Prosthecodimorpha staleyi: one gene and its partner. The protein of the gene in region 2 interacts with the protein of the main gene of each other region in a pairwise test. Links are inferred from orthologs where the notes say so. Each region holds a gene or a part of one and is shown on either strand. Other genes may lie near its edges.

Region 1 (3,367 bases), on a different replicon or contig from region 2:
CAGGACCTCGGCGTCGACTTCTACGGCGTCACCGGCCACAAGCTCTACGGCCCGACCGGGATCGGCGTTCTCTACGGCCGGCGCGAACTCCTCGCGGAGATGCCGCCTTTCCTCGGCGGCGGCGAGATGATCCGCGACGTGACCAAGGAAAACGTCACCTACGGCGAGCCGCCGCATCGCTTCGAGGCCGGCACGCCGCCGATCATCGAGGCGGTCGGGCTCGGCGCTGCGCTGCGCTACATAGAGGATATCGGCCGCGCCCGGATTGCCGCCCACGAAGCGAGCTTGCGCGACTATGCCCATGAGCGGCTGTCGCAGATCAACCGCGTGCGCATCTTCGGGACCGCGCCCGGCAAGGGGGCGATCGTCTCCTTCGAACTCGAGGGCGCCCATGCCCATGACGTAGCGACGATCCTGGATCGCTACGGGGTTGCGGTGCGCGCAGGCACCCATTGCGCCCAGCCGCTCTTGCAACGTTTCGGCGTCACCTCCACATGCCGTGCCAGCATGGGCCTCTACAATACCCGCCTGGAGATCGACCGGCTTGCCGAAGCTCTTCAAAAGGCACATGATTTCTTTGCATGACGGATGGACGGTCCGGCATGCGACCGCGTGCCGGGCGGGAAACGAGACTGGACGGGCGAGGGCCGATGGCCATGGACGCAAGAGTGAACGACACCGAACCGCTCGGACAGCCGCCGGCTGCGCCGGAAAGACAGGCGGCGAGCGCGATTCCGGCCGAGGAACTGGAGCGCCTGACGACCGACATCATCGGCGCCCTGAAGACGGTCTACGATCCCGAGATTCCGGCCGACATCTACGAACTCGGCCTGATCTACAGGATCGATATCGACGACGACCGCAATGTCGATATCGACATGACGCTGACCGCTCCGGGCTGTCCGGTCGCCGGCGAGATGCCGGGCTGGGTTGAGAATGCGGTCAATTCCGTGTCGGGCGTCGGCGACGTGCGCGTGCGCATGGTGTTCGATCCGCCGTGGGATCAGGGACGCATGTCCGACGAGGCGCGCGTGGCGCTGGACTGGTATTGAGGGACGACATCCATGTTCGGATTGAAGGTCATCTCGCTCACCGACGCGGCCGCAGAGCGCGTCAAGGAGATCATGTCCGGCTCGGAGCGCCCGATCCAGGGTCTCCGGCTCGGCGTCAAGAAGGGCGGCTGCGCCGGCATGTCCTATACGATGGACTATGTCGAGACGCCCGATCCCAAGGACGACGTGGTCGACGAGAAGGGCGTGAAGGTCTTCGTCGATCCCAAGGCCGCCCTGTTCCTGCTCGGAACCACGATGGATTTCGAGACCAGCAAGCTGTCCTCCGGCTTCGTGTTCCGCAATCCCAACGAGGTTTCGGCCTGCGGCTGCGGCGAATCCGTCGAACTGAAGCCCGCCGAGATCGCCGGGACGCATTGACCCGGGGCACATTGACCGGGGTGCATTGACCTTGATGCATTGGCCGGTTCGGGCCGCGCGGCCCGGGTCTCGCCGTCGGGGGCGGTCGGATGCTGGTTGCCGAACGTGACGGCCTTCTGATCGATGCGGCGGCGGCGCGCCGCCATGACGGCTTCGTCTGCCCGGAATGCGGCCGGGCCTTGATCCTGCGCCGCGGCGACCTGAAGGTATCCCACTTCGCCCATTTGCCGCCGGTCGAGTGCCGGGAGGCACGCGGCGAGACGGAGGCCCACCACTGGGCCAAGGCGGCGCTGCGCGACGCCTTCCTTGAACGCCGCATGGAGGCGGAGGTCGAACGGCGGCTGGTCGGTGATCCGGCCGAGCGGCGGACCGACCTCGCCCTGGCCTTGCCGGGCGGCGGCATGGTGGCGATCGAAATCCAGCGCTCCGACCTGACCGTCGCCGAACTTCGCACGCGCACCGCCAGCTACATGCGCGCGTCCGTCCCGGTCCTCTGGGTCGGTCTCGTCGACGCCGCTCTGGCGGAACGGATCGCGGCCGGGCGGCCGGGAGCCGGGCAGTCGCCCGAGGGGCTGTTTCTGGATCGCCTGCCGCTGCCGGCCTGGGCGCGTTTTGCCGGCCGTCTGGCGTTCGGCCGCGGCGCCTGGCTCGATCCGGCCACCGGGGCGCTGTGGATCGGTCGGCAGGAAGTCGCCCGCCAGTTCGCCGCACCCTTCCGCCGCGGCGATCCCGAGACCGGATTCCAGGATGTCGGTGGCCGCTGGAGTTCGATGAAGACCCGCGTCGACCTGCGCCTGCATGGGCCCGTGCCGCTGCGGGACCTGATCGTGCGGGCCTCGCGCCGGCGGGCGGCGCGGATCGGCGGCATGGACCTGCCGGCCGGACCGATCGCCTGGTTCGACACCGAAGACGGTCTCGACGGCCGCATCGAGGCGTTCACGCGCGGCTACCGCGCCGCGCGGGCGGCCGTGCTCGGACGCCCCGGCGCCGCCGCGCCCGACCGGACGCGCGCCGGGCGTCCTGCGCCGTGAATGCGCCGGCCTTTTTTACGCCCGGCCGCATTGAACGGCCGGCCATGCTCTGCGACAACGAAACCGCCTCGCCTTTGGAATGCTTCCAGGGTTCCGGACCGTCGGAACGCAGGCCGGGTCACGCGCCAATCGCGTCTCCGGGCGGCGCGCCGGCCGCGGCTTCGCCCGGAAACGCTTGAGGAACCGCCGCCATGCCGATCCTGCTTCTCGTTCTGGGTCTCGTGCTCTTTCTCGGGGCCCATATGCTGCCGACCCGGCCGGCCCTGCGCGGCGCGCTGGTCGGCCGCTTCGGGCAGACCGGCTATGCCGGCCTGTTTGCGATCGCTTCGCTCGGCGGCCTCGCCCTGGTGGTCTGGGGCTATGGCGCGGCGCGGTCCTCCGGCCTGACCGGATCGATGGTGCTCTACGATCCGCCGGCCTGGACGCGCCATCTGGTCGCGTTGCTGATGATCCCGGTCTTCCCGCTGCTTGCCGCCACCGGGAGCACGTCGCGAATCCGCACGATCGTCAAGCATCCGATGCTGGTCGCCGTGAAGCTCTGGGCGGTCGCGCATCTGATCGCCAATGGCAGCGTCCCGGACGTGATCCTGTTCGGTTCGATTCTGGCCTGGGCGGTGGTCGACCGCATCTCGGTCAAGCGGCGCGGCGCCCAGACGCCGCCGGCCGTCGCGCGGTGGACGCAGCGCGACACGATCGCCGTGGTGGTCGGTCTCGCGCTCTATCTCGCCTTCGTGTTCCGCCTGCATCTGTGGCTGATCGGCGTCAGTCCGGTCTGACCGCAACCTGTCGGGTCGGTCGGGTGGGTGCGGACGCAAATCCGCCACGAAAAGGATCGAATCCGGCGCGACAGCAGGGAGGTCGGTTTTCGACCCGCCCGATTTGCGGGGATCGAGCCCTCCGGCTATG
Region 2 (4,097 bases):
GATATAGCCGCCAAGCGCGTCGTCGGTCAGGTCGACGGCACCGAAGGCCTTGACGATCTCGGCATAGTGTTCGCCGAGCCGACGGGAGGTCGGGTCCAGGCCGGTCAGGGCGACCAGTCCGGTCGGCGGGCTGTCGAGCACCGTCATGGTCAGATCCGGCCGATACTGCTGCAGGATCGGGATCAGCTTCCAGACGTCGCCGGTCCAGGCCGATCGATAGACGGGATCGCGCCGTGCCGCCGGATTGGGCCGGCGCTCGGTCATCTCCGCATTGACCGGGATGCAGTCGTGCAGGAAGACGATGCTGCCGGCATGGGCATAGCGTTCGGCGTTGATGAAGTCGCGCAGCAGATACTCGAACTGGTGCATCCCGTCGAGAAAGGCGACATCGTAGCCGCCGGGCAGATAGCGGAACAAATCCTCGCTGGCGAAGAAGTCGTCGCTGGTCATCTGGAACAGAAAGAGGCGCGACTTGCCGCGCGTGAAGTCGTTGGCGACCCGGCCCATCTGCGGGTCGACGCCGACGGCGTCGCACCCAAAGCAGGCCATGCTGGCGCCGAGATTGACCCCGATCTCGAAATAGCGATGCGGCTTCCGGCGGCGGTGAACCTCGGCGAGCACCTTCAGATAGGACCGCCCCTTGCGCGGGAAGCGCAGAAGCGGACCGGTCGCGGCGTCGCCATCGACCGGAACTGCGGCCACATCCGTCATCGGGCTGCCTTCGCCAATGCCCGGGTCACGAGACGCCGAGCTTCTTCTGCAGGCTGGTCGAACTGGTCGTGTACTGGAACACGATGCGCTGGCCGGGCGCGACGATGCGCTTCGCCGCCTGCGCCATCAGCGCGACCTCGTGGAAGCCGGACAGGATCAGCTTGAGCTTGCCCGGATAGGTATTGATGTCGCCGACCGCGAAGATGCCGGGTTCGGACGTCTCGAACTTCTCGGTGTCGACCGGGATCAGATTCTCATGCAGGTTCAAGCCCCAGTCGGCGATCGGCCCGAGCTTCATGGTCAGCCCGAAGAAGGGCAGCATGCGGGTGGCGGCGATCTCGCGCGCCGTGCCGTCGTTGAGCTTCACCTGGACGCCGGACAGGTGCCCGTCGGCGCCGGCCAAGCCCGTCACCTGCCCCAACACCAGGTCGAGCTTGCCCTCGGCGACCAGGCTGCGCATCCGCTCGACCGAATGCGGGGCGGCGCGGAACTCGTCGCGCCGGTGCATCAGCGTCACCCTCCGGGCGATCGGCTGCAGGTTGAGCGTCCAGTCGAGTGCGGAATCGCCGCCGCCGACGATCAGCACGTCCTGGTCGCGGAACGCCTCCATCCGGCGCACCGCATAGAAGACCGAAGTCCCCTCATAGGCCTCGATCCCCGGCACCGGCGGGCGCTTCGGCTGGAACGAACCGCCGCCGGCCGCGATCACCACCACCTTGGCGTGGAACCGGGTGCCGAGATCGGTCGTCACCGCGAAGCCGCCCTCCGGCAGCCGCGCCACCGTCTCGACCATCTGCGAATAGTGGAACACCGGGCTGAACGGCCGCGCCTGCTCCATCAGTTTCTCGACCAGCTCCTGGGCGCCAACGACCGGGTAGCCGGGAATGTCGTAGATCGGCTTCTCCGGATAGAGCTCGGCGCATTGGCCGCCGGGCCGATCCAGGATGTCGACCAAGTGGCAGCGCATGTCGAGCAGGCCGAGTTCGAAGACCGCGAAGATGCCGACCGGGCCGGCTCCGATGACGAGGACATCGGTTGTGATCGCGTCGGAGGCATTCACATCGGGAGCGATGGTTTCGGACATGCGCATCTGACCGGGCGATGGCGGCCGCGCCGCCGGGTTGGGACCCGACCTATAGGATGGTTCGGCCGCGCGGGCCAGAGCGGAGGACTGCGGGCCGACAACACGCGCCCCTGAGACCACCGCTCGGACAGTCCCGGCCGCGCGGCGCTGCGCAACCGGCGAACCTCCTGCGCAACGGCGTCGCGCACCGGATTGCCGGGCAATGGATTGCAACGGCTTGCAATGGCCAGCAAGGGGCGCCGCGGCGTCCGGATCGGGGCCGGCGGCTCGGCCGTGCCCACGATCCGGCCGGGTCAGGCCTGGCGTTCGGGTGTCCGGACGACGAGACCGTCGAGCGCGGCGGTCACCTTGATCTGGCAGGACAGCCGGGAGGTCGGGCGGACGTCGTAGGCGAAGTCCAGCATGTCCTCTTCCATCGGCTCCGGCGCCCCGACCTTGGCATACCAGGCCTCGTCCACATAGACATGGCAGGTCGCGCAGGCACAGGCGCCGCCGCATTCGGCCTCGATGCCGGGCACCATGTTGCGGATCGCATTCTCCATCACGGTGGAGCCGATCTCGGCCTCCACGGTCTGCTCGGCGCCGGCTGCGGAAATGAAGGTGATCTTGGGCATCGGGATCTCGGGCTCGGGAGGCAGGGGAAGGGCAGCGCCCGAGATAAAGGCTCGGGCGGGAAGGTCAAGACGGCGCGAGGGCGCTGCGGCCGATTAGGCCCGATTCCCCAGTTCCTGGCGGATCACCCGATCGACCGCCTCGACGGCCGCGGTCAGTTCGCCGAACAGATGCGCGGCGTCGCCGGGGACCCGCTCGGCCATTTCGACCGCCTCGGCGAGCCGGGCGACGCGGAACGCCCCGATGCCGCGGGCCGATCCCTTCAGCGTGTGGGCCGCCCGGCGGCCGCTGTCGGCATCGGCCGCCGACCGGATGCGATCCAGCAGCGCCTGGGATTGCGCCAGGAACATGCCGAGCACTTCGTGCTGCAGGTCGCGGCTGCCGAAGGTCATGCGGTCGAGATGGGCGAAGTCCAAGGGCCGGCCGTCGCCGCCGACCGGGCGGACGGCGTCCCGACGAACCGCTCCGAAGCCGACATCGCCTCCATCTCTCATCGCCCGCTCTCCCGCCGATCCTCGTCGAGAGAAGCCCCGTAGAGGCCAAGGAGACGTAAATTCCGCTGCCGAAAGAAGGCGATCGCGCAATACGGTAAAGGAAAGGTGGAGGCCACCGACCGGCTCAGCCCTCCGCCTTGCCGCCGAGCGCGCGCCGACCGGCCGCGGTCAGCCGGGCGACCACCCAGTCCGGTTTCATCGGATTGTCGAACCACGGCTCTGCCCAGCCCTTTTCCAGACAGGCGCGGATGGTGCGGTGCGGGAACTCCTGCCCGTCGGAATCGAACAGCGGCAACTTGCCGCCCGGCTGCCCGAGCCCCTGCTCCAGGTAGCGCCGCTGGCTCGCACTGGGCCGGCCCGGCGCCGCCGGCGCCTTCGCGCCCGGATTTCCCCCGGCCCCGTCGGTCCCCATGCGGCCGCCATCTTTCTGCTTTTTCAAGGAATGCAATGGATCAATCCGGTTGCCCCTGGGCATGGCCGCCCCCGTTAACGATGATGAGGGAAAACCCCCGCCAATGGTTCCAACTTCGTTAATGACATATTACCATCAAGGTGCGGCAACTTACGAGGAGGCTTGAGAATCGGGGTATTCCCCGTTTCTTCAAAGCCTTGTCCGGTGAATACGACGTCGTGCATGAAGCGACGCGGGATCGGTCGTCAGTCTCCAAGGCCATGGAGGCGGCGACCGACAGAGGGTACCGAGTACGGACGCGAGGCAGTAGATCACGATGGCGACCAATCAAAACAAGCAGATGGATCCTGCCGAGGCCGCCCTTTCGGCCGTCGAGGAAGCCCTGAAGCTGGATTTCGGCGGCCCGGAGGATTCGCCTCCCGCCACCTCGACGCCGATCGATGCTCCGCCCGCGGCCTCCGCCGCCCCACCCCGTCCCGAGCGCAAGCCGACCGTCACCAAGCGCATGGTCACGCGCCCGACCGGCGCGCGCTCCCCGCTGGATTCCCTGCCGCCTGAAGAGGAACTGACCGCGATCGTCGAGGCGCCGCCGCCGTCCCCGGCCGCGACCGAGCGTACCGCCGCAACCCGGATGCCGTCCGCCGCCGCCGCGGCACCGGCGCCCCATACCGCGGCTCCGTCCGCCGCCGCCGAACCGGCACGGGCCGCGGACGCCCCGCGCCCGACCGAGGCGCGCACGTCCGAGACCCGCCCCTCCCCGCGCCCGCCGGCCAATGACGACCGC

What was found. The genes of interacting proteins can lie anywhere in the genome.
Region 1: the proteins of KL771_RS12165 (region 2) and sufA interact in binary tests that used the Escherichia coli proteins (3 or more experiments, as listed by UniProt). The link is inferred for Prosthecodimorpha staleyi from one-to-one orthologs.

Annotation. Positions count from the first base shown.
Region 1 is NZ_JAHHZF010000001.1:488,779-492,145, reverse strand. What follows is about bases 1-2,747. They hold sufA (Fe-S cluster assembly scaffold SufA), read left to right. Parts: upstream 1-1,064; coding sequence 1,065-1,430; downstream 1,431-2,747. Other genes in these bases: KL771_RS02070 (NnrU family protein), read left to right, coding at 2,653-2,747; KL771_RS02075 (competence protein CoiA), read left to right, coding at 1,520-2,461; KL771_RS02085 (SUF system Fe-S cluster assembly protein), read left to right, coding at 657-1,052; KL771_RS02090 (cysteine desulfurase), read left to right, coding at 1-585. Outside these bases: more of KL771_RS02070, read left to right, coding at 2,748-3,237. UniProt on the Escherichia coli protein: Is able to transfer iron-sulfur clusters to apo-ferredoxin. Multiple cycles of [2Fe2S] cluster formation and transfer are observed, suggesting that IscA acts catalytically.
Region 2 is NZ_JAHHZF010000005.1:325,365-329,461, forward strand. Bases 750-3,606 are described here. They hold KL771_RS12165 (2Fe-2S iron-sulfur cluster-binding protein), read right to left. Parts: upstream 2,410-3,606; coding sequence 2,089-2,409; downstream 750-2,088. Other genes in these bases: KL771_RS12160 (NAD(P)/FAD-dependent oxidoreductase), read right to left, coding at 750-1,795; KL771_RS12170 (Hpt domain-containing protein), read right to left, coding at 2,503-2,901; KL771_RS12175 (hypothetical protein), read right to left, coding at 3,026-3,313. Outside these bases: KL771_RS12155 (class I SAM-dependent methyltransferase), read right to left, coding at 1-711; more of KL771_RS12160, read right to left, coding at 737-749; KL771_RS12180 (apolipoprotein A-IV repeat region-like domain-containing protein), read left to right, coding at 3,630-4,097. UniProt on the Escherichia coli protein: Ferredoxin are iron-sulfur proteins that transfer electrons in a wide variety of metabolic reactions. Although the function of this ferredoxin is unknown it is probable that it has a role as a cellular electron transfer protein.